3 regions of the Streptomyces sp. NPDC002044 genome follow, and region 3 is predicted to be linked to each of the others. Evidence: riboswitches for the same ligand, from Rfam matches in the RefSeq annotation. Region 3 holds a riboswitch; each other region holds the start of a gene.
What was found. A riboswitch is a leader RNA that binds a small molecule or an ion and turns the genes downstream of it on or off. The one in region 3 is predicted to bind cobalamin.
Positions count from the first base shown of each region.

Region 1: another riboswitch for cobalamin. It lies ahead of ABT106_RS20510 (ribonucleoside-diphosphate reductase subunit alpha); the one in region 3 lies ahead of metE (5-methyltetrahydropteroyltriglutamate--homocysteine S-methyltransferase).
Region 2: another riboswitch for cobalamin. It lies ahead of ABT106_RS16220 (cobalamin biosynthesis protein); the one in region 3 lies ahead of metE (5-methyltetrahydropteroyltriglutamate--homocysteine S-methyltransferase).

Region 1 is NZ_JBEOXU010000082.1:15,076-25,171, reverse strand. Features, by position in the region: gene ABT106_RS20530 (GntR family transcriptional regulator) at 1-447, shown strand, start outside; gene ABT106_RS20525 (carbon starvation CstA family protein) at 630-2,849, shown strand; gene ABT106_RS20520 (CstA-like transporter-associated (seleno)protein) at 2,900-3,088, shown strand; gene ABT106_RS20515 (GNAT family N-acetyltransferase) at 3,243-3,740, shown strand; cobalamin riboswitch at 3,782-3,915, shown strand; gene ABT106_RS20510 (ribonucleoside-diphosphate reductase subunit alpha) at 4,081-6,534, shown strand; gene ABT106_RS20505 (ribonucleotide-diphosphate reductase subunit beta) at 6,534-7,550, shown strand; gene ABT106_RS20500 (hypothetical protein) at 7,651-7,872, opposite strand; gene ABT106_RS20495 (helix-turn-helix domain-containing protein) at 7,954-8,922, shown strand; gene ABT106_RS20490 (hypothetical protein) at 9,152-9,370, shown strand; gene def (peptide deformylase) at 9,489-10,096, opposite strand, start outside.
Region 2 is NZ_JBEOXU010000056.1:10,372-20,467, reverse strand. Features, by position in the region: gene ypfJ (KPN_02809 family neutral zinc metallopeptidase) at 46-936, shown strand; gene ABT106_RS16245 (VOC family protein) at 1,017-1,412, shown strand; gene ABT106_RS16240 (hypothetical protein) at 1,478-2,920, opposite strand; gene ABT106_RS16235 (alpha/beta hydrolase family protein) at 3,094-4,224, opposite strand; gene ABT106_RS16230 (inorganic phosphate transporter) at 4,555-5,820, shown strand; gene ABT106_RS16225 (hypothetical protein) at 5,846-6,067, shown strand; cobalamin riboswitch at 6,231-6,381, shown strand; gene ABT106_RS16220 (cobalamin biosynthesis protein) at 6,419-7,438, shown strand; gene ABT106_RS16215 (cobyric acid synthase) at 7,435-8,994, shown strand; gene ABT106_RS16210 (putative cobaltochelatase) at 9,086-10,096, shown strand, end outside.
Region 3 is NZ_JBEOXU010000132.1:5,030-15,125, reverse strand. Features, by position in the region: gene ABT106_RS25500 (serine/threonine-protein kinase) at 100-747, opposite strand; gene metE (5-methyltetrahydropteroyltriglutamate--homocysteine S-methyltransferase) at 891-3,209, opposite strand; cobalamin riboswitch at 3,379-3,603, opposite strand; gene ABT106_RS25490 (hypothetical protein) at 4,194-4,397, opposite strand; gene ABT106_RS25485 (CsbD family protein) at 4,549-4,728, opposite strand; gene ABT106_RS25480 (sulfite exporter TauE/SafE family protein) at 4,889-5,677, opposite strand; gene ABT106_RS25475 (TOBE domain-containing protein) at 5,688-6,080, opposite strand; gene ABT106_RS25470 (tellurite resistance/C4-dicarboxylate transporter family protein) at 6,496-7,440, shown strand; gene ABT106_RS25465 (YoaK family protein) at 7,409-8,137, opposite strand; gene ABT106_RS25460 (VOC family protein) at 8,371-8,808, shown strand; gene ABT106_RS25455 (Rossmann-fold NAD(P)-binding domain-containing protein) at 9,051-9,737, shown strand; gene ABT106_RS25450 (RNA ligase) at 9,799-10,096, shown strand, end outside.

The DNA of each region.
Region 1 (10,096 bases), on a different contig from region 3:
CTGGAACCGACCTCCCAGCTCCTCGACATCGGATACGTGACGGCCGACGACACCCTCGCCGGACTCCTCAAGATCACCACCGGCGGACGGGTGCTGCGCATCGAGCGGCTGCGCCTGGCCAGCGGCGAGCCGATGGCCATCGAGACCACCCACCTCTCGGCCAAGCGCTTCCCCGCACTGCGCCGTTCCCTCGTCAAATACACCTCCCTCTACACCGCGCTCGCGGAGGTGTACGACGTCCGGCTCGCCGAGGCGGAGGAGACCATCGAGACCTCGCTCGCGACCCCGCGCGAGGCCGGCCTGCTCGGCACGGACGTCGGGCTGCCGATGCTCATGCTGTCCCGGCACTCGCTGGACGCGGACGGCGAACCGGTGGAGTGGGTGCGCTCGGTCTACCGCGGCGACCGCTACAAGTTCGTGGCCCGCCTCCAGCGGCCGGCGCTCTGACGGCCGGGCGGCCCGCGCACCCGGCGGACCGACCGCCCCGCCACCCACTCGGCTGACCACCCGTCCGACCGTCCGGCCCCGCATCCGTACGTACCGATATACGGACGGGGTCTTACGTTCACCGGGCAATCCCCCGTAGATTCCCTGCGCTTACGCAGAAGATCGACGAGGGGACGAAGGTCATGCCCAAATCGGATGCAACGGGAACAGAACGGGACACGGCGAGTCCGGGCACCACGCAGGGCTCGCCCTCTCCCACGTCCATCGCCGTGTGGGTGCTCGTCGGACTCGTCGGCGCCATCGGCTGGGGCGTACTGGCGCTCTCCCGCGGCGAGGAGATCTCGGCCGCCTGGCTGCTCGCCGCCGCCCTGGGCTCGTACGCCATCGGCTACCGCTTCTACGCCCGCTTCATCGCGCACCGCGTACTGAAGGTGGACAAGACCCGGGCCACCCCCGCGGAACGCCTTGACAACGGTGTCGACTTCCACCCGACCGACCGCCGTGTGCTCTTCGGCCACCACTTCGCCGCCGTGGCCGGCGCCGGCCCGCTCGTCGGACCCGTGCTCGCCGCCCAGATGGGCTACCTGCCCGGCACGATCTGGATCGTCGCGGGCGTCATCTTCGCGGGCGCCGTCCAGGACATGGTGACGCTCTTCTTCTCCACCCGCCGCGACGGGCGTTCGCTGGGCCAGATGGCCCGGGACGAGATCGGCCCCGTCGGCGGGGCCGCCGCGCTGATCGCCGTGTTCGCCATCATGATCATCCTGCTGGCCGTGCTGGCGCTGGTCATCGTCAACGCCCTCGCCCACTCGCCGTGGGGCGTCTTCTCCATCGGCATGACCATCCCGATCGCCCTCTTCATGGGCTTCTACCTCCGCGTGCTGCGGCCGGGCCGGGTCACCGAGGTCTCCCTCATAGGGGTCGCGCTGCTGCTGCTCGCGATCGTCGCGGGCGGCTGGGTCGCCGAGTCCTCCCTCGCCGGGACCTTCACCCTGGAGAAGGAGACGCTCGTCGTCTGGATGGTCGCGTACGGTTTCGTCGCCTCGGTCCTGCCGGTGTGGATGCTGCTCGCGCCCCGCGACTACCTCTCCACCTTCATGAAGGTCGGCACGATCGCGCTGCTCGCACTGGGCGTGGTCATCTCGATGCCCACCCTGAAGATGCCCGCGGTCACCGAGTTCGCCGCCCGCGGCGACGGCCCGGTCTTCGCCGGCTCGATGTTCCCGTTCGTGTTCATCACCATCGCGTGCGGGGCCCTGTCCGGATTCCACTCGCTGGTCGCCTCCGGCACCACCCCGAAGATGATCCAGAAGGAGACCCAGGTACGGGTCATCGGCTACGGCGCCATGCTGACCGAGTCCTTCGTCGCCATCATGGCGATGATCGCGGCCTGCATCATCGAGCCCGGCCTGTTCTTCGCCGTGAACTCGCCCCCCGGCGTCATCGGCACCACCGTCGAGACCGCCTCGCAGGCGGTGACGAACTTCGGCTTCGCCATCAGCCCGGAAGCCCTCGCGCAGGCCGCGAAGGACGTCGAGGAGACCAGTCTGCTCTCCCGTACGGGTGGAGCGCCGACCTTCGCACTCGGGATGTCGGAGATCTTCTCGGCCGTCATCGGCGGCGCCGGCATGAAGGCCTTCTGGTACCACTTCGCCATCATGTTCGAGGCACTGTTCATCCTGACCACCGTCGACGCGGGCACCCGCGTCGGCCGGTTCATGCTGCAGGACACCCTCGGCAACGTCCACAAGTCCTTCAAGGACGTCAGCTGGAAGCCCGGCGTGTGGTTCGCCAGCGCCATCGTCGTCGGCGGCTGGGGTTACTTCCTGTGGGTCGGCGTCAAGGACCCGCTGGGCGGCATCAACCAGCTCTTCCCGCTGTTCGGCATCGCGAACCAGCTGCTCGCGGCGGTCGCCCTGGCCGTCTGCACCACCCTCCTCGTCAAGTCCGGCCGGCTCAAGTGGGCCTGGGTGACGGGCGTGCCGCTGGCGTGGGACGTGGCCGTCACGCTCACCGCGAGCTACCAGAAGATCTTCTCGGAGGACGTGAAGGTCGGCTTCTTCGCGCAGCGCGACAAGTACCAGGCCGGCATCGACGCCGACAAGGTCCTGCCGCCCGCGAAGACCATGGGCGAGATGGAGACCGTGGTCACCAACGCCACGGTGGACGGCGTGCTGTGCGTGCTCTTCGCCGTCCTGATCATCGTCGTGCTGCTGGACGCCGCCCGGACCTGCTTCAAGGCGATCGCCGACCCGGCGTCCGTGAAGCTCTCCGAGGTCCCGTGGACCGAGTCGAAGATCGTCGCCCCGGCCGGGCTCGTCCCGACCGCCGAGGAGCGCGCCGAGCTCACGGCCGCGGGCCTGGACTCGGGCGGCGGCCGGGCGAAGGAGCCGGTCGCGTGAGCCGGGCGGCGCCCGGCCGCGCCGGTACGGGCCGCAGCGGTGCCGGGCGGCTGCGCCGGGCGCTGGCCCGGGCGCGGTACTTCGTACGGGAGTTCTCCGGCGAGGCCGCCTACGACCGGTACGTCGCCCACGCCCGCTCCCACGACCCCGACGCCGCGGTCCCGACCCGCCGGGCCTTCGAACGGGCCCGCACCGACGCCCGGGAGGCGGACCCCCGCGACGGCTTCCGCTGCTGCTGACCCGCTCGCCCCGAGGGCGCCCCGCCCCGAAGGCCCCGCCGCTCCTCGCGGCGGGGCCTTCGGCTTCCGGCGCCGCGACGGGGGGCCGGCCCGCCCGCCCGGCCCGCCCGCCCGGCACTCCGCCGCCCCGTACGCGTCCTGCACACTCGACCGCATGGACATGGTGATCAGGGCGGCGCTGCCCGCCGAATACGCGGAGCTGGGCGAGATCACGGCGCGGGCCTACCTCGCCGACGGGCATCTGGACGAGAGCGAGAACGAGCACTACCTGAACGTCCTGCGCGACGTGGCCGGCCGGGCCGCCCTGGCCGAGGTGCTCGTCGCCGAACGCGGCGGCCGCGTCCTCGGTGGAGTGACCTTCGCCGCGCCCGGGAGCCCGCTCGCCGACATCGCCGGCCCGGACGAGGCCGAGTTCCGGATGCTCGCCGTGGCCCGCGACGGCCGCGGGCAGGGCGCCGGCGAGGCGCTCGTACGGGCCTGCCTGGACCGGGCGCGGGCGATCGAGGGGGTTTCCGCGATGGTCCTCTCCACCCAGCGGAGCATGGCCGGGGCCCACCGGATCTACTCCCGGCTCGGTTTCGAACGCACTCCGGAACGGGACTGGGCGCCGATCGAGGGCCTCACCCTGCTGACGTACCGGCTGAAGCTGTAGCCGCGCCGACACAACATGTGGGGGCTTCCGCAGAGAGGCGCCCCCACATGTATGCTCAGGGCTGCTGTCGCCGCAGGGGAATCCGGTGCGAATCCGGAACTGTCCCGCAACGGTATGAAGTGCACCGATTGGTGTACCCGCAAGTCCGAGGACCTGCCGACAGCGCGCCCGGCTCGACCGAACCGGGCGCCGATACGTCCGGGCCTCGCGGTTGGGCCGGTGGACGCCATGCGGTGCGCGAGCTGCCTGCCCTGTCCGGGCCGACGCGTGCGCTGTCCCGCATGCGCCCCTCGCACCCCGCCCCGCCGATGACCGGGCCGAGCGAGGGAGAGCAACCCCCGTGACCATCGCGCCTTCCGCACCGCGCGCCGAGTCCGTTCCGTCCACGGCTCTTCATGGATCTGGCGAAGGTCCCGGGGCCGCACTCCTGCGTACCCTCACCGAACTGACGGCCGACCTCCCCGACACCGACCCCGGCCGGGTCGCCGCCGCCGCGCTGCGCGGCCGCAGCTCCATCGCCGACGAGGCCGAACTGCGCGGGCTGGCCACCGAGGCCGCCGCCGGGCTCATCTCCGAGGACCCGGCGTACTCCCGCCTCGCCGCCCGCCTGCTGACGCTGGCCGTGGCCGGGGAGGCCGCCGGCCAGGGTGCCACCTCCTTCTCCGCGTCCGTCGCCGTCGGCCACCGCGAGGGCCTGATCGCCGACCGCACCGCCGCGTTCGTCAAGGCCCACGCGGCCCGCCTGGACGCGCTGGTCGAGCACACCCTCGCCGAGGGCGCCGACGACCGCTTCGGCTTCTTCGGCCTGCGCACCCTGCACAGCCGCTACCTGCTGCGCCACCCGATCACCCGCCAGGTCGTGGAGACCCCGCAGTTCTTCATGCTGCGCGTGGCCTGCGGTCTCGCCGAGACCGGACCTGACAGCGAGACCGGCAGTGTCCAGGCCGTCGAGGAAGTGGCCTCGCTGTACCGGCTGATGAGCCGCCTCGACTACCTGCCGTCCTCCCCCACGCTCTTCAACTCCGGCACCCGGCACCCGCAGATGTCCTCCTGCTACCTGCTGGACTCCCCGCTGGACGAGCTCGACTCGATCTACGACCGCTACCACCAGGTCGCCCGCCTCTCCAAGCACGCCGGCGGCATCGGCCTCTCGTACTCCCGCATCCGCGCCCGCGGTTCGCTGATCCGCGGCACCAACGGCCACTCCAACGGCATCGTCCCGTTCCTGAAGACCCTCGACGCCTCCGTCGCCGCCGTGAACCAGGGCGGCCGCCGCAAGGGCGCCGCCGCCGTCTACCTGGAGACCTGGCACGCGGACATCGAGGAGTTCCTGGAGCTCCGCGACAACACCGGCGAGGACCAGCGCCGCACGCACAACCTGAACCTCGCCCACTGGGTGCCGGACGAGTTCATGCGCCGCGTGAACGCCGACGCCGACTGGTCGCTGTTCTCCCCGGCCGAGGTCCCCGAGCTGGTGGACCTGTGGGGCGACGACTTCGACGCCGCGTACCGCGCGGCCGAGGCCGCGGGCCTGGCCCGCAAGACCATTCCCGCCCGCGAGCTGTACGGCCGGATGATGCGCACCCTCGCGCAGACCGGCCAGGGCTGGATGACCTTCAAGGACGCCTCCAACCGCACGGCCAACCAGACCGCCGAGCCGGGCACCGTCGTCCACTCCTCCAACCTCTGCACCGAGATCATCGAGGTCACCAACGACGGCGAGACCGCCGTCTGCAACCTCGGTTCGGTCAACCTGGGCGCCTTCGTCCTGGCGGGCGCCGGCGACGGAAGCGGGCGGATCGACTGGGAGCGCCTGGACGAGACCGTCCGTACCGCGGTGACCTTCCTGGACCGCGTGGTGGACATCAACTTCTACCCGACCGAGCAGGCGGGCCGCTCCAACGCCCGCTGGCGCCCGGTGGGTCTGGGCGCCATGGGCCTCCAGGACGTCTTCTTCCGGCTGAAGCTGCCCTTCGACTCCCCCGAGGCGCGGGCGCTGTCCACGAAGCTCTCCGAGCGGATCATGCTCGCCGCGTACGAGGCGTCCTGCGACCTCGCCGAGAAGAACGGCCCGCTCCCCGCCTGGGAGCAGACCCGCACCGCCCGCGGCGTGCTGCACCCCGACCACTACGAGGTCGAGCGGAACTGGCCGGAGCGCTGGGACGCGCTGCGCGCCCGGATCGCGCAGACCGGCATGCGCAACTCGCTGCTCCTCGCCATCGCCCCGACGGCGACGATCGCCTCGATCGCGGGCGTGTACGAGTGCATCGAGCCGCAGGTCTCCAACCTCTTCAAGCGCGAGACGCTGAGCGGTGAGTTCCTCCAGGTCAACGCCTACCTGGTGGCCGAGCTGAAGCGGCTCGGCGTGTGGGACGCACAGACCCGCGAGGCGCTGCGCGAGGCCAGCGGCTCCGTCCAGGGCTTCGGCTGGATCCCGGCCGAGGTGCGCGAGCTGTACCGCACGGCGTGGGAGATCCCGCAGCGCGGCCTGATCGACATGGCGGCGGCCCGTACCCCGTACCTCGACCAGTCGCAGTCGCTGAACCTGTTCCTGGAGACGCCCACCATCGGCAAGCTCAGCTCGATGTACGCGTACGCCTGGAAGCAGGGTCTGAAGACGACGTACTACCTGCGCTCGCGCCCGGCGACGAAGATCGCCCGCGCGGCGTCCGGTTCGGCCGTCCCGGCAACCGCCGCAGTCCCGGCACCCGCCACTGCGCTTCCGCAGGCCGTCGACGCCGACGCGCTGGCCTGCTCCCTTGAGAACCCCGAGTCCTGCGAGGCCTGCCAGTAATGAGCTCGAACGACACCAAGAACCTGCTGGACCCGGGCTTCGAGCTGACGCTCCGCCCGATGCGCTACCCGGACTTCTACGAGCGCTACCGCGACGCGATCAAGAACACGTGGACGGTGGAGGAGGTCGACCTCCACTCGGACGTCGCCGACCTGGCGAAGCTGACGCCCTCCGAGCAGCACATGATCGGCCGGCTGGTCGCGTTCTTCGCGACGGGCGACTCGATCGTCTCGAACAACCTCGTCCTGACGCTGTACAAGCACATCAACTCCCCGGAGGCGCGCCTGTACCTGTCGCGCCAGCTGTTCGAGGAGGCCGTGCACGTCCAGTTCTACCTGACGCTGCTCGACACCTATCTGCCCAACCCGGACGACCGCGCGGCCGCGTTCGACGCGGTCGAGGAGATCCCCTCGATCCGCGAGAAGGCGCAGTTCTGCTTCAGGTGGATGGACTCGGTCGAGAAGATCGACCGGCTGGAGACGGCCGCCGACCGGCGCCGCTTCCTGCTGAACCTGATCTGCTTCGCCGCGTGCATCGAGGGACTGTTCTTCTACGGCGCCTTCGCGTACGTGTACTGGTTCCGCTCGCGCGGCCTGCTGCACGGCCTGGCCACCGGCACGAACTGGGTCTTCCGCGATGAAACCATGCACATGAACTTCGCCTTCGAGGTCGTGGACACGGTCCGCAAGGAGGAGCCGGAGCTCTTCGATGACGCTCTTCAGCAGCAGGTCACCGACATGCTGCGGGAAGCCGTGGAGGCGGAGCTGCAGTTCGGCCGCGATCTGTGCGGCGACGGCCTGCCGGGCATGAACACCGAATCGATGCGCGAGTACCTGGAGTGCGTCGCGGACCAGCGCCTGGTCCGCCTCGGCTTCCCGCCGGTGTACGGCTCGCAGAACCCGTTCTCCTTCATGGAGCTCCAGGGCGTGCAGGAGCTGACGAACTTCTTCGAGCGCCGCCCGTCGGCCTACCAGGTCGCGGTCGAGGGCACGGTCGACCTGGACGAGGACTTCTAGTCCGCGTCAGCGGTCCGGCCCGGCCGGTGTGAACGCGTCCCCGCTCCCGGGAGATCCGGGGGCGGGGACGCACTGCTGTGGGCACGGCGCCGGACCGGGATCAACGGCCGGGCGCGTGCCGCACGGCGAGGCGGGGCGCCGCCGGGCGGGGCTCCGTACGCGGGCGCGCGTCCCGGACGGTCCCCGGATGCCGCGGGCGTCCCCGGGGCGCGGTGCGGAGTTGGCGGTCGGTGCGGTGGTCGCCGAGGGCTCCGTAGAGGGCCGGGCCGGCGAGGAACGCCGCGAGGGCGAGGACGGTGAGGTAGTCGAGGAACGTGTTCATGACTCCACTCTCGCGATCGCGGCGTACATCGGACAGTGGCAGGACTGTCATGGAAGTACGAATTACTGCCACACTGGAGCCATGCTGAACAATGTGGCCGTGGCCGTGGTGAACGGGGTCGCCCCGTTCGAGATGGGCATCTTCTGCGAGGTCTTCGGGATCGACCGCAGTGCGATGGGCCTGCCGACGTACGACTTCGCCGTCTGCGCGATGGAGGACAACCCCCTCTCCGTCGGCGACGGCCATTACAGCCTCACCCTCCCCCACGGGCCCGACCGGCTGGAGGAGGCGGACCTGATCTGCCTCCCCGCCGACCGCGACGCGCCCACCCGCGACTACCCGCGGCCGATGCTGGACGCCCTGCACCGGGCCGTCGGCCGCGGGGCGCGCGTCCTGAGCGTGTGCAGCGGCGCCTTCATCCTGGGCGCGGCCGGCCTGCTCGACGACCGGCGCTGCACCACGCACTGGATGCACGCCCCAGCCCTCGCCCGCCGCTACCCGCGGGCGCGGGTCGACCCCGACGTGCTGTACGTGGACGAGGGCCCGGTGATCACCTCGGCGGGCACGGCCTCCGGAATCGACGCGTGCCTGCACGTCGTACGGCAGGAGCAGGGCGCAGAGGTCGCCAACACCATCGCGCGCCGGATGGTCGTCCCGCCGCACCGGGACGGCGGCCAGGCCCAGTACATCCAGCGGCCGCTTCCCCGGACCCCCTGCGACACGGTCGGCGAGGTGATCGCGTGGATGGCGCGCCACCTGGCGGACGAGATCACCGTCGAGCAGCTCGCGGAGCGTGCCCACCTGTCCCCGCGCACGTTCGCCCGGCGCTTCCTCCAGGAGACCGGCAGCACCCCGTACCAATGGGTGCTGCGCCAGCGGGTGCTGCTCGCGCAGGAGCTGCTGGAGTCCACCGACGAGACGGTCGACGCGATCGCGGGCCGCTGCGGCTTCGGCAACGCGGCCGCGCTGCGCCACCACTTCCTGCGGGCCCTGGGCACGACCCCGAACTCGTTCCGCCGGGCCTTCCGGGGGCCCCGGGCGGTGGCCTGACCGGCCCGCCGCAGGCATGGACCCCGCTTCCCGCAGGCATGGATCCCGCGTCCGGTACGCGTGGACGCCGATCGGTTGACCGATATGCGACTGGCCGAAACCATGGGAACAGTTGACCCAAACCGGCCCCATTCGTAGCCGTTCGATGACGTACGGTGAGCATTGCCCGGCCCGACCGTCCGCACAGCGCCCGGGCCCCGCACCTCTCACCAAGCCCAGGGGGGCCTGTATGTCCCGTACCGCTCGCATTCTCACCGCCGCCGCGTTCGCCGCGCTGCTCGTCGGTGGTGCGGCCGCCACCGCGTCCGCGGACAGCGGCTGGGGTGCCGCTCCCGCCGACAGTGGCTGGGGTTCGGCCCCCGCCGACAGCGGCTGGGGGGCGAAGCCCGCGGACAGCGGCTGGGGTTCGGCTCCCGCCGACAGCGGCTGGGGTTCGGCACGGAAGTAGCCCGCCGCCGCGCGCCGCGACGTACGCGCCGCGCCGGCCGCATCAGGCGCACACGACAGGGCCCCGCTCCTCTACCGGAGCGGGGCCCTGTCGGCGTGCGCGCGGCGGCCGGCGCCCGCTAGGCGTTCGGGACGGTCTCGTAGCGCGGGGTGCCCTCTTCCATCTGCCGCAGCGCGTCCTTGCGGTCGCGCTTCGAGAGCCGGTCGATGTACAGGTACCCGTACAGGTGGTCGGTCTCGTGTTGCAGGCAGCGCGCGAAGTAGCCGGTGCCGCGCACCTTGATCGGGTTGCCCCGGGCGTCCTGGCCGGTGACCTCGGCGTAGTCCGGGCGGGCCAGCGAGGCGTACGCCGTCGGGACGGACAGGCAGCCCTCGTTGGAGTCGTCGAGGACCCGGGCGCCCGTCGGCAGCTCCACGAGCTTGGGGTTGACCACGACACCGGTGTGCCGGTTGCCGTCGTCGTCCGGGCAGTCGTAGACGAAGACCTTCGCGTCGACGCCGATCTGGTTCGCGGCCAGACCCACGCCCTCGGCGGCCTTCTGGCTGGCGAACATGTCGTCGATCAGCTGCGCCAGCTCGTCGCCGAACTCGGTGACGTCCTTGCACTCCCGGTGCAGGACCGGGTTGCCGACCACCGTGATCGGACGGGCGGTGCCACGCTCGCGGTGGGCGAGCTCGCGCTCCGCACAGCCCTCGGTGTCCACGACGTACCCGTCGTTCAGGTTCT
Region 2 (10,096 bases), on a different contig from region 3:
TCGCCGCAAGGGCGGCACGGCACGTGGATGCGAGGGCGGTGCGGGATGCAGTTCGACGACAACGCCAATCTGGACACCTCCGAGGTCAGCGATGTGCGCGGCAGCCGCATCCCCGGCGGACGGGCCACGGTCGGCGGAGGCATCGTCGGCATCATCGCGCTGATCATGGGGCTGCTGTTCGGCGTGGGCCCCGAGCAGCTGGGGCTGTCCTCGGGGAACGAGGAGCCGGACCCGGCGGCGTCCTCCGTCAACCAGGTGCAGCAGGCCTGCCGGACGGGACAGGACGCGAACGCGCGGGAGGACTGCCGGCTGGTCGCGGTGGTCAACAGCACGCAGGACTTCTGGAAGCAGGAGTTCACCCGGCGCGGCGGGCAGTACAGCCCGGCGCAGACGGTCTTCTTCACCGGCCGCGTGGCCACCGCCTGCGGGTCGGCCACCTCCGCGGTCGGCCCCTTCTACTGCCCCGCGGACCGCAAGGTCTACCTGGACCTGGGCTTCTTCAACGAGCTGCGGACGAAGTTCGGCGCGAGCGGCGGCCCCTTCGCCCAGGCGTACGTCGTCGCCCACGAGTACGGGCACCACATCCAGAACCTGACCGGCACGCTCCAGCGGGCCCAGGACGGGCAGCAGGGCGTGAACAGCAACGCGGTGAAGGTGGAGCTCCAGGCGGACTGCTACGCGGGGGTGTGGGCGCACAACGCGACGAAGACCCCGGACGAGTCCACGGGCCGCCCGCTGATCACGAGCCTGACGGACCAGGACATCAAGGACGGGCTGGACGCGGCGGCCGCGGTCGGCGACGACCGGATCCAGGAGAAGTTCCAGGGCCGGGTGACCCCCGAGTCCTGGACGCACGGGTCGGCCGAGCAGCGCCAGCAGTGGTTCTACCAGGGCTACCGGACCGGGGACATGGCCCAGTGCAACACCTTCCGCTGACTGTCGGCGGCGCCTGCCATGCTGTGGCGTGGGTCACCTTCACGGCCGGTGACGTGCACCAGTGAGAGGGAGTGATCGTCATGGCAGGCGTTCCGTCGATCTGTCCGACCCTGCTGTACCGCGACGCCAAGGCGGCGATCCGGCAGCTGACGGAGGCGTTCGGGTTCCACCAGGTCGCCGTGTACGAGGGGGGCGACGGCACAGTGGCGCACGCCGAGCTGTCGTACGGCAGCGGCGCCGTGATGCTCGGCAGCAAGGGCCGGGGCGGGGCCTTCGCCCAGGCCATGGAGGGCGCCGGCCCCACCGGGGTCTACGTGGTGGTGGACGACGTGGACGGCCATCACCGGCGGGCCGTCGAGCACGGCGTGGAAATCCTGATGGAGCCCACCGACCAGGACTACGGCTCGCGGGACTACATGGCCCGGGACGTCGAGGGCAACGTCTGGAGCTTCGGTACGTACGCGCCGCAGGTCTGACACCCGCGGCGCGTCCGCGGCGGCGTCCGCCGCGCACGCGCTCCGGCTCCCCCGCGCGGGCGGGACTACGCGCCGCCGGTGTGCACCTGGAACGCGGCCCGGCGGACCGCCTTGGCGAGCGCCGGGTCGGGGTGGGCCGCCGCCAACGCCACCAGGACCTGCACGGTGCGCGGGTGTCCGACCGCCCGGACCTCGTCCAGCAGCCGCGGGACGGTGGTCCGTACGGCCGAGTCGAGGTGGCGGGCCAGCAGTTCCGCCTCGCCGTGGTCGGCGATGGCGGCCGCGGTGTCGACCCAGAGCCAGGTCGACTCCTCGGCGGTGAGCACGTGCTGGGCCTCGTCCGGGTCGACCCCGTCGTGCTCGGCGAGCCAGAGCAGGGCGTAGGGCCGCAGGGCGGCCTCGCGGACCGCGGCGCGGACCTCGGGTTCCGCGGGGGCTCCGACGACCCGCAGCGCTTCGAAGGCGAGGCCGCGCAGCAGCGCGTCCTCGCCCCGGGCGGCGTGCAGGAGCTCGCTGACCGCGTGGCCGACGGGGCGGGCGGCGAGCCAGGCCTGGTACTCGGCGCGGGCCGGCCCCGGGGTGAGGCGGGCGCAGCCGTGCAGCATGGCGGCGGCGGACTGCTCGATGTTCCCGGCGGGGCTCTGCGCGGCGACGCAGATCTGCTCCAGCTTGACCCAGACGGCCCAGCTCCCCAGCGGGGTGAGGGTGGCCCGGGCGGGGCCGAGGGTGACGGCGTCCACGGCGGCGAGCCCGCCGAGCGCCCAGCGCAGCAGCCGGGCGAGCGGGAAGGGACGGCTCTCGGCGGCGGGCACGGGGGCGGGTCCGGGGACCCGGTCGGCCGGCGCGGTGCCGGATTCCGCGCCGTACGGGACCTCGCACCGCTCGTCGCGCAGCTCGGTGACGCGCTGCCCCAGCAGGTCCAGGAGATCGGGCACGGTCACCGGGCCGGCCGACAGCTGGAGGAGGGAGAGGAGCTGGGGCATGGCCTCGACGACCTCGGCGACGGCCGCGGGGGCGATGTCGGCGGGGGCCGGGTGGACCAGCGACCAGGCGTCGAAGAGCGCGACCCAGCCGCGCAGTACGGCGGTGTCGTCGCGGTCCCAGGCGCGCAGTCGCCAGCCGGGGCGGGCGTGGCCGCCGTGCACCTCGACGAGGCCGGCGAGCCGGGCGCGGTCCCAGCCGACCCGGATCTGGCCGTGGGTCAGGTTCAGTTCCCCGGCGGCCCGTTCGACGTCGGAGGCCGGCAGCGCGCCCGCGGGTGCGGGGCGGCCGCCGTCACCGGCTCCGAGGTTGTACTCGGCCCAGCGGGTCAGGCGCACGGCGTCGGCGAGCGAGGCCCTGGCCCGGTTCGCGAGGTCCGCCGTGGCGGGCGTACCGGCCGGAGGCCGCGGGGCGGTTCTGGTCCGCCGGTCGGTCACCGCCTTGCGGGCCGCTGCGACGGAACGCGGGGAGACGAGTCGGAGTCTGGAGTCGCGAGCCAACTGCTCATCAGGCTTTCGGGACGTCACGGAAGCAGTCTCGCCCGTGACGGGCCGAAAGCCCAAACGGAACCGGCCCCTACGGCCTCCCGCCCGGGTAACAGACCCGGACAAGCCGCCCGCCGGGCCCCGACTGCCACACGGCCTTCACATGACGGGACCTCACCGGAAGCCCTTGTCGGGACCCCCCATGAGGCGCGGGCTCACATGAGCGGAGTGAGGAAGCGGCGCAGTGCCTCCTCGTACCCGGCCGGGTCGGCGTTCCACATCGCCCCGTGCCCGGCCCCGGCCACGGTGTGCAGGGTGACGAGGTCGGGGCGGGCGGCGGCGAGCCGCCGGGAGGGCTCCCAGGAGGCGAGCGTGTCGTCGGGACCGTGGAAGACCAGGACCGGGACGCGCAGCGCGCCGGGGTCGGCGCCCGGCGGGAGCCGGTCGGCGCTCAGCCCGGCGCGGCTCTCGGCGGCCCGGACCGCCAGCGGCAGCACCGCGGCCGGCGTGCGGCGCGCGGCCGCCAGCGCGCGCAGCGTCGCGTGCCAGTCGAGGACGGGCGAGTCCAGCACCAGCCCGGAGATCCGGTCGGCGAGCGCCGAGCGCTCGGCGGCCCGCAGGGCCATGGCGGCGCCGGTGGACCAGCCGTGCAGCACCACGCGGCGGGCGCCGTAGCGCAGGGCGTAGCGGATGGCGGCGTCCAGGTCCCGCCACTCCGATTCGCCGAGGTGCCCGAGGCCGTCGGGAGGGGACGGGGCACCGAGGTCGCCCCGGTAGGCGAGGTCGAGGACGGGCAGGTGGTGGCGGTGGAGGAAGGGCATGACCACCATCGGGTGCTCGCGGCCGCTGCCGAGCCCGTGCACGGTGATGACCCAGGTGTCCCGGGCCGCGGGCACGAACCAGGCGGGCAGCGCGCCCAGCTCCCCGGGGACGTCCACGTCGGCGTGGTCGAGCCCGAGCGCGGTGCGCGGGTTCCCGAGGTGGACCTGGGGGGTGAGGGTGACCCGGGTGCCGGGCTCCAGGCTGCCGTGGGTGACGGCGACGAGACGGCGGACCACGGTGTCGGGGCCGTGCGGGGCGTCGGGGAGGACCGGGCCGACGACGGCGTGCACGCCGGGGGCGTCCAGGCCGTACGTGCCGGGGCGCAGGGAGCCGAGGGACCGGGTCAGCTCGACCCGCCCGGGGGCGGTGGAGTGGACGCTGAGCCGGGGGCCGCCGGGCAGGGGGCGTCCCGGTTCGGGCCGCAGGGCGGCGTCGGCGGCGTAGCGGCCGGCCGCGACCGCGGCCGCTCCGGCGCCCAGGAGCGTGGTGGTGACGGCAGCTGCCGTCGCAGTGGCGGTACGCACGGCTCCAGTGTCGGCGCGCGGACTCCGGCGGGCCACCGGAGGCGCTCGCTCCGCGAGGGGCGCGGCATTCCGCTCGCGGAGCCCGGGGCGGAGTGACCTGGCTCTCTTTCAGGTGACGGGGCGGGCCGTCCGGCAGGCGGCCGGGTTGGCGGAGGCGCGCATTCACCCGGCTTTGACGTGCATTAATCGATGTATCTGGCGCTGAATCGGGATGAAGAGCCCGATCGGGTGGCGCACCAGTACACCGCTCCGCCCGGGTCAGTTCATCTTCCGTTCATCCAGGTTGCCTACGGTCGCCGAGCCACTGACGTCAAACAGAAGCCTGGGTAAATGGAGCACATAACGCTTCTCCTCGGGATCGTGATCATCACCGCTCTCGTGTTCGACTTCACGAACGGTTTTCACGACACGGCCAACGCGATGGCCACCACCATCTCGACCGGCGCCCTCAAGCCCAAGACGGCGGTGGCCATGTCCGCCGTACTCAACCTCGTCGGCGCGTTCATGTCCGTGGAGGTCGCCAAGACGATCTCCAAGGGCCTGGTCAACGAAGAAGGCATCCAGCCAGAGGTGATCTTCGCCGCCCTGGTCGGAGCCATCCTCTGGAACCTCGTCACCTGGCTGGTCGGCCTGCCCTCGAGTTCCTCGCACGCCCTGATGGGCGGCCTGATCGGCGCCGCGGTCGCTTCGGCGGGCATGGGCGCGGTCAACGGCAGCGTCGTCCTCACCAAGGTGCTCATCCCCGCCATCGCCGCTCCGCTGGTGGCCGGCCTGGCCGCGCTGCTGGCGGCGAAGGTCACCTACAAGCTCGGCCACAAGGTCGGCGAGAAGACCTCCGCGAAGGGGTACCGCGCCGGTCAGATCGCCTCGGCGGGCCTCGTCTCCCTCGCGCACGGAACCAACGACGCGCAGAAGACGATGGGCATCATCACGCTGGCGCTCGTCGCCGGCAACGCGCTGCCCGCCGGCGCCAATCCGCCGGTCTGGGTCATCGTGTCCGCCGGCCTCGCCATCGCGATGGGCACCTACCTGGGCGGCTGGCGCATCATCCGCACCATGGGCAAGGGCCTGACCGACCTCCAGCCGCAGCAGGGCTTCGCCGCCCAGACCTCCGCGGCGAGCGTCATCCTGGCCTCCTCGTCCCTCGGCTTCTCCCTCTCCACCACCCACGCGTGCTCCGGCGCCGTCATGGGTTCCGGTCTGGGGCGCAAGGGCGGCGTGGTCCGCTGGTCCACCGCCACCCGCATGTTCATCGCCTGGGGCCTGACCCTGCCGGCCGCCGCCCTGGTCGCCGCCGGTGCGGAGCTGGTCATGCGGACCGGTGACATCGGCATCGCCGCCGTCACGGTCTTCCTGGTCGCCTCCTGCTTCGCCATCTGGGTCATCTCGCGCCGCCAGGTCGTCGACCACAACAACGTCAACGAGGTGGAGCCGGCCGGCGCCGCGGAGCCGGAGCAGGGCGTCGTGACCACGGCCATGGCCGCCGTCACCGTCCCGCCGACCACCGCCGCGGCCGCGGCCATGGCGGACGACGACCTCCGGGCCACCATCCCGGCCGCGACGACGACCCCGGCGGCTCCGGCCGCCGCGGTCTGACCGAGATCTGCAGAGGAACGGCAGTATGAAGATCGACTGGGAAGCACTCGGCTCCGTCTTCGGGGTCAGCCTCTCCGCCACCGTCGCCCTCGTGGCCCTGTTCACCCTGGGCCTCGTGGGCCTGTCCAAGCACGAGGCCGCCACCGAACAGGGCGGCAGCGCCACCCTGGCCCGCAGCGGGGCGTACGCCTGCTTCGCGCTCGTCACGGCGGCCGTGGCGTACGGGATCTACCTGATCGTCGCCTGATCCGTCGGGCACGGTGCGCGCGGGCTCCCTCCGGGTTTCTCCGGGGGGAGCTTTCGCATGACCGGCCGTGCGCCGCGCGTCGGCCGTACGCCCCGCGCCGTCCGCCGCGCGCCGTCGGGTCCCCGGCCGCGGCCCCGCCGCAGGTCAACGGCGAGTTGACGGGCCTTCTCGGTGCGTGGTGGACTGCCCGAGCCATTACGGCGGCATGGAGAGGAAGCCGGTGCGAATCCGGCGCGGTCCCGCCACTGTCACCGGGGGCACTCCACCGAGTGCGCCCCGGGAGCCAGGAACTCTCGCCGCCGGTCACGTCGAACCAGGGCGCGGACCCTGAGTGAGGACATGTCTTCCACCATGCGTGCCGACCGCGTCTTCGCGTACGGCGCCGCGGCGGGCCTGATCGGCGACCGGATCCTCGGGGATCCGCGTCGCGGGCACCCCGTGGCCGCCTTCGGACGGGCCGCCGCCGCCGTCGAGCGCGCCCTGTGGCGCGACGACCGCGCCCGGGGCGCCCAGCACACCCTGGTCTGCGCCGGGGGCGCGACCGCCGTCGGCCTGCTCGGCGCCCGCGCCGTGCGCTCCCGGCCCGCGGCCGCCCGGATCGCCCTGACCGCCGCCGCCACCTGGGCCGTCGTCGGCGGCACCTCGCTGGGCCGCGAGGCCCGGGCCATCGGCGGTTCGCTGGCCGCCGGGGACGCCGAGGCGGCCCGGGAGCGGCTGCCGCATCTGTGCGGACGCGATCCGCAGGCCCTGGACGAGCAGCAGATGGCCCGGGCCGTCGTGGAGTCCGTCGCCGAGAACACCTCCGACGCGGTCGTCGGGGCCCTGGTGTGGGGCGCCGTCGCCGGGGTCCCCGGGCTGCTGGCCTTCCGCGCCGTGAACACCCTGGACGCGATGGTCGGCCACAGGTCCCCCCGTCACCTGCGCTACGGCTGGGCCTCCGCCCGGCTCGACGACGTGGCGGGCTGGCCGGGCGCCCGGCTGACCGCGCTCGCCGCCGTCCTGGCCGGCCCCGACCGGCGGGGGGCCCTGCGGGCCTGGCGCGCGGACGCCTCCCGGCACCCCAGCCCGAACGCCGGCCCCGTCGAGTCCTCCTTCGCGGGGGCGCTCGGCGTGCGCCTGGGCGGCACCCTGGCGTACGGCGGCCGCGTCGAGCACCGGGCCGTGCTCAACGGCGCGGCCGGACGGCCCGTCGAGGTCGCCGACATCGAGCGGGCGGTCCGGCTGTCGCGGAACGTGACCTGGCTGGCGCTGGGGGCCTGCGTGGCAGCACGGACGCTGGCCGCGCGCGCCTTCCGCACCTCGCCCGTCTCGCCTGTCTCTCCCCTGTCCCCTCTCTCCCCCCTCTCCCGTACGAGGAAAGGTCGCCCGTGAGCGGCGCGAAGCGCGGCGGCGGACTGCTGGTCGCCGGTACGACGTCCGACGCGGGCAAGAGCGTGGTCACGGCGGGCATTTGCCGCTGGCTGGCCCGCACCGGCGTGAAGGTGGCGCCCTTCAAGGCGCAGAACATGTCGCTGAACTCCTTCGTGACCCGCGAGGGCGCCGAGATCGGCCGCGCCCAGGCGATGCAGGCGCAGGCCGCCCGGGTGGAGCCGACCGCGCTGATGAACCCGGTGCTGCTCAAGCCGGGCAGTGACCAGAGCAGCCAGGTGGTGCTGCTGGGCAGGCCGGTGGGCGAGATGAACGCCCGCGGGTTCTTCGGCACGGCCGGGGGCTCCGCCCCCGGGGCGGAGCCGCGGGGCGGGCGGCGGGAGCAGCTGCTCGGCGTCGTCACGGACTGCCTGGAGCAGTTGCGGGGCACGTACGACGCCGTGATCTGCGAGGGCGCGGGGAGTCCGGCCGAGATCAACCTGCGCCGGACCGACATCGTCAACATGGGGATCGCCCGGGCCGCGCGGTTCCCGGTGGTCGTGGTGGGGGACATCGACCGGGGCGGGGTCTTCGCGTCCTTCTTCGGGACCACGGCGTTGCTGTCCCCGGAGGACCAGTCGCTGATCGCGGGGTACCTGGTGAACAAGTTCCGGGGTGACGTGTCGCTGCTGGAGCCCGGCATGGAGATGCTGCGCGGTCTGACCGGCCGCGGGACGTACGGAGTACTGCCCTTCCGGCACGGCCTCGGCATCGACGAGGAGGACGGCCTGCGGGTGTCCCTGCGCGGCACGGTCCGGGAATCGGTGGTGGCGCCGCCGGTCGGTGAGGACGTGCTGCGGGTCGCGGTGTGCGCGGTGCCGCTGATGTCGAACTTCACGGACGTGGACGCGCTCGCCGCCGAGCCGGGGGTCGTGGTGCGGTTCGTGGACCGGGCCGAGGAGCTGGCCGACGCGGACCTGGTCGTCGTACCCGGTACGCGCGGCACGGTGAAGGCGCTGGCCTGGCTGCGCGAGCGCGGCCTCGCCGACGCGCTGGCCCGGCGGGCCGCCGACGGCCGGCCGGTGCTGGGGATCTGCGGCGGGTTCCAGGTGCTGGGCGAACACATCGAGGACGAGGTCGAATCGCGGGCCGGGGCGGTCGACGGCCTGGGCCTGCTGCCCGTACGCGTCCGCTTCGAGCGGGAGAAGACCCTCGCCCGGCCGGTGGGCACCGCGCTCGGCGAGCCGGTCGAGGGGTACGAGATCCACCACGGCGTGGCCGAGGTGCTGGGCGGGGAGCCGTTCCTGGACGGGTGCCGGGTCGGGTCCGTGTGGGGGACCCACTGGCACGGCTCGCTGGAGTCGGACGGCTTCCGCCGGGCGTTCCTGCGCGAGGTCGCGGCGGCCGCCGGGCGGCGCTTCGTCCCGGCCCCGGACACCTCGTTCGGGGTGCTGCGCGAGGAACAGCTCGACCTGCTGGGCGACCTGATCGAGGAACACGCCGACACCGGCGCGCTGCTGCGGCTGATCGAGGAAGGCGCCCCGGCGGGACTGCCGTTCCTGCCGCCGGGCGCGCCGTGACGGGCCGCGGCGGCGGCGCCCCGGGCGCGGCGGCGGGCCGCGCCCTCACCCTCCCTGTGCCGCACATATCCCTAGAAGGAGTGAGCAACCGATGAGCACGCCCTATCCGTTCACCGCAGTGGTCGGCCAGAACGACCTGCGGCTGGCGCTCCTGCTCAACGCCGTGAGCCCGGCGGTCGGCGGCGTGCTCGTGCGCGGCGAGAAAGGTACCGCCAAGTCCACCGCCGTGCGCGCGCTCTCCGCGCTGCTGCCGCAGGTCGACGTGGTGCCCGGGTGCCGGTTCTCGTGCGCGCCCGTCGCGCCGGACCCGGCCTGCCCGGACGGCCCCCACGAGGCGGGGCCCGGCGGGGCCCGGCCCGCGCGGATGGTGGAGCTGCCGGTCGGCGCCTCCGAGGACCGGCTCGTCGGCGCCCTCGACATCGAACGGGCCCTCGCCGAGGGCGTGAAGACCTTCGAGCCGGGCCTGCTGGCCGATGCCCACCGCGGCATTCTCTACGTCGACGAGGTCAATCTCCTCCACGACCACCTGATCGACCTGCTGCTGGACGCGGCCGCGATGGGCGCCTCGTACGTCGAGCGCGAGGGCGTCTCCGTGCGGCACGCGGCCCGCTTCCTGCTGGTCGGGACCATGAACCCGGAGGAGGGCGAGCTGCGCCCGCAGCTCCTGGACCGCTTCGGCCTGACGGTGGAGGTCGCCGCGTCCCGCGAGCCCGCCCAGCGCGTCGAGGTGGTGCGCCGCCGGCTCGCGTACGAGGACGATCCCGCGAACTTCGCGGACCGCTGGGCCGGGGACGAACACGAGGTCCGGGCCCGTGTGGTGGCGGCGCGGTCGCTGCTGCCGAAGGTGGTGCTCGGGGACGGCTCCCTGCTCCGGATCGCGGCGGTGTGCGCCGGGTTCGAGGTGGACGGGATGCGCGCCGACATCGTGATGGCGCGGACCGCGACCGCGCTGGCCGCCTGGGCGGGCCGGACCGAGGTGCGCAAGGAGGACGTCCGGCAGGCCGCCCTGCTGGCCCTCCCCCACCGGCGGCGCCGCAACCCCTTCGACGCGCCGGGCCTGGACGAGGACAAGCTGGACCGCATCCTGGACGGCTTCCCCGAC
Region 3 (10,096 bases):
GCCCGTCCCCGCCTCCGGTGCGGCGTCCGCCGCCGTGTCCGGTGGGGTGTCCGGCCGGGTGTCCGGCGCGCGCGTTGCGTCCCGTGTCCGCTCCGGTGCTCAGCCCCGCGGGCCGCTGTCTGCGTCCAGCCCGCTCGCCCGGAGGCCGGGTTGGCCGCCCGGCGACAGGAGCGGGTCGTCGAGCTGGACGATCCGGTATCCCGCCCGGCTGCTCGCGGCCTTGGCCGGCCGGCGCCGCTGGCCGGCGGCCGCCTTCGCCGACCGGGCCCGCTGGGCCGCCGCGATCAGGGCCCCCACCGGGGGCGCCTCGGCGCGCAGCCGGTTGAACCCGCGGATGGAGATCCCGACGAGCGTCGCCGCCGCCGGCCACGCGGCGCCCTTGCGGATCGCGTTCAGCATCAGCTGGAGTGCGGCGGGTGTGGGGGTCGTTCCCGGGCTGAGCCCGTGGGCCTCGGCCAGCGCGTGTGCGGCGCCGAGCGCCGTGGCGAAGCTGGCGTCGAGGTCCAGCCACTCGCGCAGGGTGCGCTCGGGTACGCCCGCCGCGGCCGCGCATCCGGGGATGGTCAATCCCTGGGCGGCTCCGCGCAGGGCGTCCGCCATGCGAGCAATCGTTTCCTCACGCTGGCTGGGCGTGCGTCGCAGCGCGTCGCGCAGTGCCCGGTCCATTTCTTCCTGCGAGCCCAGCCAGGCCACCACCTCGTCGGCCCACTCGTCCTGCTGTGACTGGCGTCGCGCCTTCTCGCGCATCCCCACACCCCCATGTTTAGGTAAGCCTAACCTAAGAATATGGGTGCGGGGATGGAAGGAGGGATCGGGCCGTCGAATATGCCCCCGGAAACAGGCCGGGCCGGCCCGGACGGGAAACCCGCCCGGCCCGGCCCCAACCGGTTTCAGGAAGAGGGGAGTTCCGCCCGGATCTCGCGGGCGGCGGCCACGAGGTGCTCCAGCGAGGCCCGGGTCTCCGCCCAGCCGCGGGTCTTCAGGCCGCAGTCGGGGTTGACCCAGAGCCGTTCGGCGGGGATGGCCTCCAGTCCCTTGCGGAGCAGGTCCGCCGCCTCCCGGGCGGAGGGGATGCGCGGCGAGTGGATGTCCCACACGCCGGGACCGGCCTCGCGCGGGTAGCCGTGCTCGGCGAGCTCGCGCGCGACCTGCATGTGGGAGCGGGCCGCCTCCAGGCTGATGACGTCCGCGTCGAGGTCGTCGATGGCCTGGACGATGTCGCCGAACTCCGCGTAGCACATGTGCGTGTGGATCTGGGTCTCCGGCCGGACGCCCGAGGTCGTGAGGCGGAAGGACTCGGTGGCCCAGGCCAGGTAGCCGGCGTGCCCGTCGGCGCGCAGCGGCAGCGTCTCGCGCAGCGCGGGCTCGTCGACCTGGATGACCGAAGTCCCGGCCGCCTCCAGGTCGTTGACCTCGTCGCGCAGCGCCAGTCCGACCTGGCGCGCGGTCTCACCGAGCGGCTGGTCGTCGCGTACGAAGGACCAGGCGAGCATGGTGACCGGACCCGTGAGCATGCCCTTGACCGGCCGGGAGGTCTGCGCCTGCGCGTACGTCGTCCAGCGCACCGTCATCGGGTCGGGGCGGGAGATGTCCCCGGCCAGGACCGGCGGCCGCACGTACCGGGTGCCGTAGGACTGGACCCAGCCGTGCTGCGTCGCCAGGTAACCGGTCAGCTGCTCGGCGAAGTACTGCACCATGTCGTTGCGTTCGGGCTCGCCGTGTACCAGGACGTCGATGCCGGTCTTCTCCTGGAAGGAGAGGACCTCGCGGATCTCGTCCTTGATGCGCTCCTCGTACCCGGCGGTGTCGATGCGTCCGGCGCGCAGGTCGGCCCGGGCGACGCGCAGCTCGTCGGTCTGCGGGAAGGACCCGATGGTGGTGGTGGGCAGCAGCGGGAGCCCCAGGTGGGCCCGCTGGGCGGCGGCGCGCTCGGGGTAGGGCCGGGAGCGGCGGCCGTCCGACTCGGTGATCGCCCCGGTACGGGCCCGCACCGCCGGGTCGTGGGTGATGGGGGAGGCGGCGCGGGAGGCCAGGTCGGCCCGGTTCGCGGCCAGTTCGGCGCCGATCGCGCCGGTCCCCTGGGCCAGCCCGCGGGCGAGGGTGGTGATCTCTGCCGTCTTCTGGCGGGCGAAGGCCAGCCAGCGCCGGATCTGCGGGTCGATGTCGCGCTCCACGTCGGCGTCCAGCGGGACGTGCAAGAGGGAGCTGGACGCGGCGACGTCGACCCGGTCGGCCAGGCCCAGGAGGGTGCCGAGGGTGGTCAGCGACTTCTGGTAGTCGTTGATCCAGATGTTGCGGCCGTTGACGACGCCCGCGACCAGACGCTTGCCCGGGAGGCCGCCGACCGCGGCGAGGTCGGCGAGGTTCGCCGCGGCCCGGTCGGTGAAGTCGAGGGCGAGTCCCTCCACGGGAGCCTTCGCCAGGACCGGAAGGGCCTCGCCCAGCCGGTCGAAGTACGAGGCCACGAGCAGCTTGGGACGCTCCGTCAGGGCGCCCAGCTCGCGGTAGGCGCGGGTGGCGGCGTTCAGTTCGGCCGGGGTGCGGTCCTGGACCAGGGCCGGTTCGTCGAGCTGGACCCACGCGGCGCCCGCGGCGCGCAGGTCGGCGAGGACCCGCGCGTACACGGGCAGCAGCCGGTCCAGCAGGGTCAGCGGCTCGAAGTCGTCGGCGACCCCGGGGGCGGGCTTGGCCAGGAGCAGGTAGGTGACCGGGCCGACCAGTACGGGCCGTGCGGTGTGGCCGTGGGAGAGGGCCTCGGTCAGTTCGGCGACCTGCTTGGCGGAGTCGGCCGTGAAGGCGGTGTCGGGGCCCAGTTCGGGGACGAGGTAGTGGTAGTTCGTGTCGAACCACTTGGTCATCTCCAGCGGGGCCACGTCCTGCGTGCCGCGCGCCATCGCGAAGTAGCCGTCGAGCGGGTCGGCGGCCACGGCCTCCCGGTGCCGGGCGGGGACCGCGCCGACCATGACCGTGGTGTCCAGGACGTGGTCGTAGTACGAGAAGTCCCCGGTCGGAACCTCGTGGATGCCCGCCTCGGCCAGTTGCCGCCAGTTGGCGCCGCGCAGGTCGCGGGCGGTGTCCCGGAGGGCTTCGGCGCTGACGCGGCCCTTCCAGTAGCCCTCGATGGCCTTCTTCAGTTCGCGGTTCCGGCCCTGACGGGGGTAGCCGTACACGGTGGCCTGTACTGCCGCGGCTGCGGACTCGGTGGTCACGGAACTCTCCTTCGCGAGCGTGTCTCCATGGGCCCGGTGAGGGCGGAGGGCGCGAAGGGTGCCGGAACGGGCGGGGCCCCGGGGTCGCGTACGGCTGGTACGCGACGGGAGGATCCGCCTGAAGCACGCCGACCCGCCCACGAGGTCACCGGGAAACCGCGCGCGGTCGATCGCGCACGGGCAACGGGCAGGTCTTCGGACTCGCGGGCACGCCTGCCGGTCTCCCGGCGGGCACCTACTGGCCGTCGCTTCCCAGACCCGTCCCGGGTCCAGTGCGTATGACGGCGGTCGTTCCCGCTCACCGCTGCGGGGCAGTCCCGGATTCCCACCGGGTTCCCTCTTACGACGCGACCCGTCCGGCTGACGGGGGCGAACCAGCTGCGGGAGCCACACTAGGCCGTGGGACTCGAGGATGAATACAACGGTCCGGATGGCGGACGGTGAACTGGGGCGCCGGCGGGCGCGCGACGACACCACTCGCCGTACCCCCACCGCGTCCGTGCGGTCACCGGCGCACCCTCTGCCCGGAGACCCGCCGGGCCCCCTCGGCCCCGGCCGTACGTGGGGCTGTCGCTCGGCTACGGCGTGAGCGGGGTCGGGTACGCGCTCGGCGCGGCGTCCGTCATCGAGGCGCACGGCACGGCGGCGTTCGGTTACGCGGAGAGCGCCTTCGGAGCCGGCTGTGTCCTCGGCGGCCTGATCACGATGCGCCTGCGCCCCGCCCGCCCGCTGTTCGCGGGCGGACTCGCGATGCTCCTGTTCCCGCTGATGCCGCTCGCGGCCGCGATGGTTCCCGAGCTGCCGCTGCTGATGCCCGGGTGCGGGCTGAGCGGGCTCGGCTGGGCCTTCTGGGGCGTCCACCGGCTCCTGGCGGCCGGGGCCGCGATCGGGCTCGGCTGCGCCCTCGCGCTCCTGGCCGTACGCCCGATCCGCCGCCTGGCGCCGGCGCCCGCCCGAAGGGGCTCCGCGCGTCGGGGCCGCCGCTCAGGCGGCCTGGCTGCCGGGGACGACCGGGGCCGCGGGCGGCGCGGGGGGCTCCTGCGTCTCCGCCTCGGGGACGGGGGCCAGATGCCGTCGCGGCGTCGCCGGCCGCAGCCGGTCGGGATCGAGCATGTGCTCCTCGTAGCGGCCGAGGGCGAGCATGACGCAGAGGAGGAGGGGCGGCACGAGGAGCACGGTGAAGATCACGACGGTCCCTTCGGCAGGGGGTGGCCCCTCGCGCGTGCCCGGTGGGTCGACCGGGAAGCACCGAGGGGGCGTACGTGTCAGCACGGGTGGAGAGTCGGGTGCGGCGCCCGTACGGGTGACCGGGCGCCGCTTCACTGCGTGGGCCGGAGCGTCAGTGGGTGCCCCTGGCCTTCTTCATCTTGTCGCCGGCCTTCGTGGCCATCTCCTCGGCCTTGCCGCTCATCCGCTCGGCGCTGCCTTCCGCCTGCATCTTCCTGTCGTCCGTGGCGCTGCCCGCGGTCTCCTTGAGCTTGCCCTTGACCTGCTTGGCCTTCGCCTTCGCCTTGCTCATGATGAGGTCGTTCCTTTCTGGGGAGATTGGTCACGCAAGCTCACCATGCGTCCGGATCGACCTCGGTGCAATTCGGAGCAAAACGGGCGAATCGCTCCGCGGTGTGCACGTGTCGCGGGCTCGCGCCGACCGGGCCCGGCATGACCCGAAACGAGGTCTCTCAGCCCAGCGTCCCCGCCGCGTACAGGGCGCCGACCGACGCCGCCAGCGTGCCGAGCAGGAGCCGGAGCGCCCGGTCGGGGAGGCGCGGAGCGAGCCGGGCGCCGAGGTAGCCGCCGACGAGGCCGCCCGCGCCGCAGGACAGGCCGAGCAGCCAGTGCGGCGCGATGTCGTCCGAGCCGGAGAACGACAGCAGCGCGTACGTCGCCGCTCCCACGACGGACGTGGCGAAGGTGGCGGCCAGCGCCGCCGGGGCGACGCGCGCGACCGGCATGCCGCGGCCCACGAGGACCGGGCCGAGCAGCGAACCGCCGCCGATGCCGTAGATCCCGCCGACCACCCCCACGGCCAGGGCCAGCGCGGTGACCGTCCGCGGGCGCGGCACGGAGGCGGAACCGGCCGGGCGCCGGTCCGGCCGGAGGGTCCGCACGACGAGCCACAGCCCCAGCGGCAGCAGGAGCACGGCCACCAGTACGCGGAACACGCCGGGCCCGGGCACGGCGAACACCCGGATGACCGCGCCGAGTACGACACCCGGCAGCGTGCCCAGCACCAACTGCCGCACCAGGGGCCCCCGCAGGGCGCCGGTGCGCCGGTACCGCAGGAGCGCCCCCGGCCCGGCGACGACGTTGTACAGCAGGTTCGTCGGGGTCACCGCCGGGCTGGGCACGGCGAACACGCTCAGCTGTACGGGCAGCAGGAACACCGCACCCGACACCCCGACCGGCGCCGTCACGACGGCGATCAGCAGCCCGGCGGCCAGGCCGCCGAGGACCGTCCCCCAGTCCACCCCCGGCCGCTCAGCCGCGGTCGACGTGCACGCTGGTGGACTTCACGCGTGCCGTGGCCCGCACGCCGACTTCGAGCCCCAGCTCCTCGACCGCCTCCCGGGTCAGCAGCGACACCACCCGGTGCGGGCCCGCCTGCACCTCGACCTGGGCCGACACGTCACCGAGCCGGATCCCGGTCACGATGCCGGGGAAGGCGTTGCGGGCGGAGATGCGGGACGGGTCCTCGTCCTCGGCGCCCTCCCGGGCGGCCTCCACGCAGAACGCCGCCAGGTCCGGGCCATCGACGATGCGGCGGTTGGCCTCGCGCCGGGTGGGGAAACGCCCGGCGTCCGCCCACCGCCTGGCGGTGTCGACGCTGACGCCCAGCAGCCGCGCCGCCTGGCCGATCGTGTAGGACTCCATGCGCCTCACCCTACTCAGCGGCCCCACCCGCCCGGCCACTGCCCGGGGCCCGTGCGCTGCGCCAGCCCGGTGAGGCGGACCCCGCATCACCGGAAGGAGGGGATCCGGTACGCCTCCGCGTCGTGCCCGGTGTGGGCGAACGCGGCGAACGCGGCGGACGCGAAGGCGGCGTCGGGGCGGTGGCTCACCGTCAGGAAGGCTCCCCCCGTCGCGCGGTCACCTGTCTCCGCCTCCCGCCGCCGCGCCCTGGACTGCACCCAGCGCGCGCTGCGGCTCCCGAACGGCGGGCTCACACCGGGCAACGACCCGGAGCACGGGTGGGGCCCGTACGCCCCGGGCGGGGCACGGGGCACCCGGTCCCCGCCCGGCTGCGTCCCCGCTGGCGGGGCACCGACCCGTGGTGTCCGCTGGAGGGGTGAGCCCTCTCCCCGAGCGCGGCTGGTGGGCCGGGCTCCCGCCCGCGGCGGGAGCCGCCGTCATGGCGGCCGGCATCCTCTCCGTCGGCCTGGAGCTGGTCGGGCGCGAGGTGCTGTCCCTGGCCGCACTGGCCGTCGCCGTGGCGCTGTGGCTGGTGCTCGGCATCGACTTCGCCACCCGGCTGATCGGCGACCGCGGCCGCTTCCGGGCCGAGGCGGACACCCCGGCGGGCCTGGCCGCTGTCGTCGCCACCACCGTGATCGGCACCCGGATCTCCGGGCTCGGCCGGCAGGGCGCCGCGGCCGCACTGCTCGTGGTCGCCGCCGCGCTGTGGCCCTGGCTGATGGTCCACGTCGTACGCCACTGGCGGCGCCGGATGCCCGGCGTCGCCTTCATGGTCTGCGTGGCCACCCAGGGGCTCGCCGTCCTGGCGGCGGTTCTCGCCGCCGCCCTGTCCCGTACCTGGCTGGACCGGGCGGCGCTCGCCGCCTTCTGCCTCGGACTGCTGCTCTACGCCCGGGCCCTGGGCCGCTTCGACCTCCGCGAGGTGGCCGGCGGAGCCGGTGACCACTGGGTGGCGGGCGGCGCGCTGTCCATCTCCGCCCTGGCGGGCTCCAAGCTCACGGAATCACCCGTGTGGACGGGGCCCGCGCACGAGGTCCTGCGCGCCGTCACGCTCGTGACCCTCGCCCTGTCCCTCGCCTGGTACGCCGTCCTCCTCGTCGCGGAGCTGCGCCACCCCCGGACGCGGTACGACGTCCGCCGCTGGGCGACGGTGTTCCCGCTCGGCATGACCGCCACCGCCTGCCTCTCCGCCGCCGGCCCGGTGGGGGTCGGCTGGCTGCGCCCGCTGGGCGAGGTGCTGCTCTGGATCGCCGTGGGCGCCTGGCTGCTGACCCTCACCGCCATGGTCACCTCCCGCCGGGCGGGGCGGCCGGGCTGAGTTCCGTACGCCTCCACCACCCCAGGACCGCCACCCAGACCAGCAGGGCGACCGCCGCCAGCAGCGCCCACCGCGACCCGTGCCGCAGCATCAGCAGGCCCCCGGACAGCGCCCCGCAGACGAGCGCCCCGACCGACACCAGCCGGCGTACGGAAGCCGCCCCCCACGGATCGGCGGCGAGGCCGGTCAGGGTCCGCGTGACGACGGTGGTGGTCAGATCGGGGACGCCGAGCCGGTGCACGACCGCGTTCTGCAGCCCCATGCCCAGGGCCAGCAGCGCGACGACCGCCAGCTGACCGGCGCAGCCCGCCGTCATCGCGAGGGCGGCCGCCACCAGCAGGGCCTGCACCGCCACCAGCGGCCCGAACGCCCGCTCCGCCGTCCCGCCGGGGAGCAGCCGCCCGGCCGCCCCGGCGCCGACGACGAAGGCGCCGAGTGCCAGGAGGGTGGCCGGGGCCGAGAGCGTGCGGTCCCCGGCGAGCGCGAAGCCGAGGAAGACCACGTTCCCGGTCATGTTCGCGACGAAGGCGTGGTCGAGCCCGAGGTAGCTCACCGCGTCCACCACCCCGCTCACGAAGGTGAGCACGACGAGCAGCGGCGGCAGCACCCCGTGCGGGCCGCCGTGCTCCTGTGGACCGGGCGGGAAGAGCAGGGCGGCCAGGGGCCGCAGGATCCCGCGACGGGTGCCTGACGTCATGAAGTCCTCCCGTGTCCGTCTGTGCCCTGCCGTGCGCTGCCCGGCCCCGCGCTGCCCTGCCGTGTCCTGGACCGCCCTGCGCTGACGCACCGTGCCCCGCTGCATGGTGCTGGCCCCGGCCGCCGCATCCCGCGCGACCCGCCGTCGCCTCCGCCGCGAGACCCCACCGGCCCCATCCGCCCCGCCCGCCGTCTCCTGTGGCGGTCACGGCTCCCGCTCAGTAGGGTCCCGGCATGGCATACACGTTCCAGGTGACCATCGACTCCGCCGCCCCGCACGCCCTCGCCGACTGGTGGGCCGACGCGCTCGGATGGGAAGTCGAGCCGAGCGACGAGGCGTTCATCCGGGGCCTGATCGCCGCGGGCCACGCGACCGACGAGGACACGACGACCCACAACGGCGTGCTCGTCTGGAAGGCGGGCGCCGCCATCCGTCACCCGGAGGGCCTGGAGCGCGCGCCCCGCGTCCTGTTCCAGGCGGTCCCCGAGCCGAAGACGGTCAAGAACCGCGTCCACCTGGACGTCCGCACCGGGCCGGACGAGGACCACAAGAGCGTCGTCGAGCGGCTCCTCGCCAAGGGCGCCACCTTCCTCCACGAGGGTCACCAGGGTCCCAGCGTCTGGACGACGATCGCCGACCCGCAGGGCAACGAGATCTGCATCTCGAACTGACACCTCCGCGGCAGGGGAGCCGCATGAACACGACCTCGACGCGAACCAGCTCCGGCACGGCCCTCGGCGTCCCGCTCGTCGTCGTCTCCGGTGCGGTGCCGTGCCGTGCCGTGCCGTGCGTCGCGAGGCGGAGGATCACGACTCGCACCGGACGTACGTGCGTGGTCCGCCAACGCGGCGAGGTGCCGTGCCGGGCGCCGCGACCCGGTGGACCTCTCCGGCCACGGCACTACGCTGCTGCCGTGAACGTCATCCTCTTCGGCGCGACCGGCATGATCGGCCGGGGCGTCCTGCGCGAATGCCTCCGCGACGACTCCGTCGAGAGCGTCCTCGTGTTCGGCCGCACCCCGCTCGGCGTCACCCATCCCAAGCTCCGCGAGCGCGTCCAGGACGACCCGTCCGACCTGTCCGCGCCGGACCTGGACCCGACCGCGTACGACGCCTGCTTCTTCTGCCTCGGCGTTTCCTCCGTCGGCATGAGGGAGGAGGCGTACCGGCGCGTGACGTACGACCTGACGCTCGCGGTGGCCCGTCCCCTGGCCGCGGCCAACCCCGCCCTGACCTTCGTCTACGTCTCCGGCGAGGGCACAGACAGCACCGAGCGCGGCCGCTCCATGTGGGCCCGCGTCAAGGGGCGCACCGAGAACGCCCTGCTGGAACTGCCCTTCCGGGCCTACATGTTCCGGCCCGGGATCGTGCGGCCCATGCACGGCGTTGCCTCCAAGACCCGCCTCTACCGCACCCTCTACGCCGTGACCGCGCCGCTCTTCCCCCTGCTGCGGCGGATCGCGCCGGACCTCGTCACCACCACCGAGGACCTCGGCCGTGCCATGATCGCCGTCGCCGCACCGTCCGGCGCCGGTGTGCCCGGACGCATCCTGCGCCCCCGGGACATCAACCGGCTGGGAGCGGGCTCCGACCCGTCATAATCGAGTACCGGCAGATCCTCCCGCACGTGAGAATGAGCCATCTCAATCCGGGAGGAACCCCATGAGCCAGGACCGCCTGACTCTGCACGACCTGATGCCCGCCCAGGAACTGGCCGCCTCGATCGACGCCGGATACGTGACGCGCAAGGCACACCCCGAACTGCCGCTGTCCCTCTACACGTACACGCGGACGGCCCAGTACGAGCGCGTCTGGAACCAGGTCACCACCCGCTGCCGGGGACTCGTCGCCGACGACACCACCGGTGCGGTCGTCGCGCTGCCGCTGCCGAAGTTCTTCAACGTCGGCGAGCACGAGTCGGGGCAGCCGTACGCGCCCGCCCTGCCCGACGAGCCGTTCG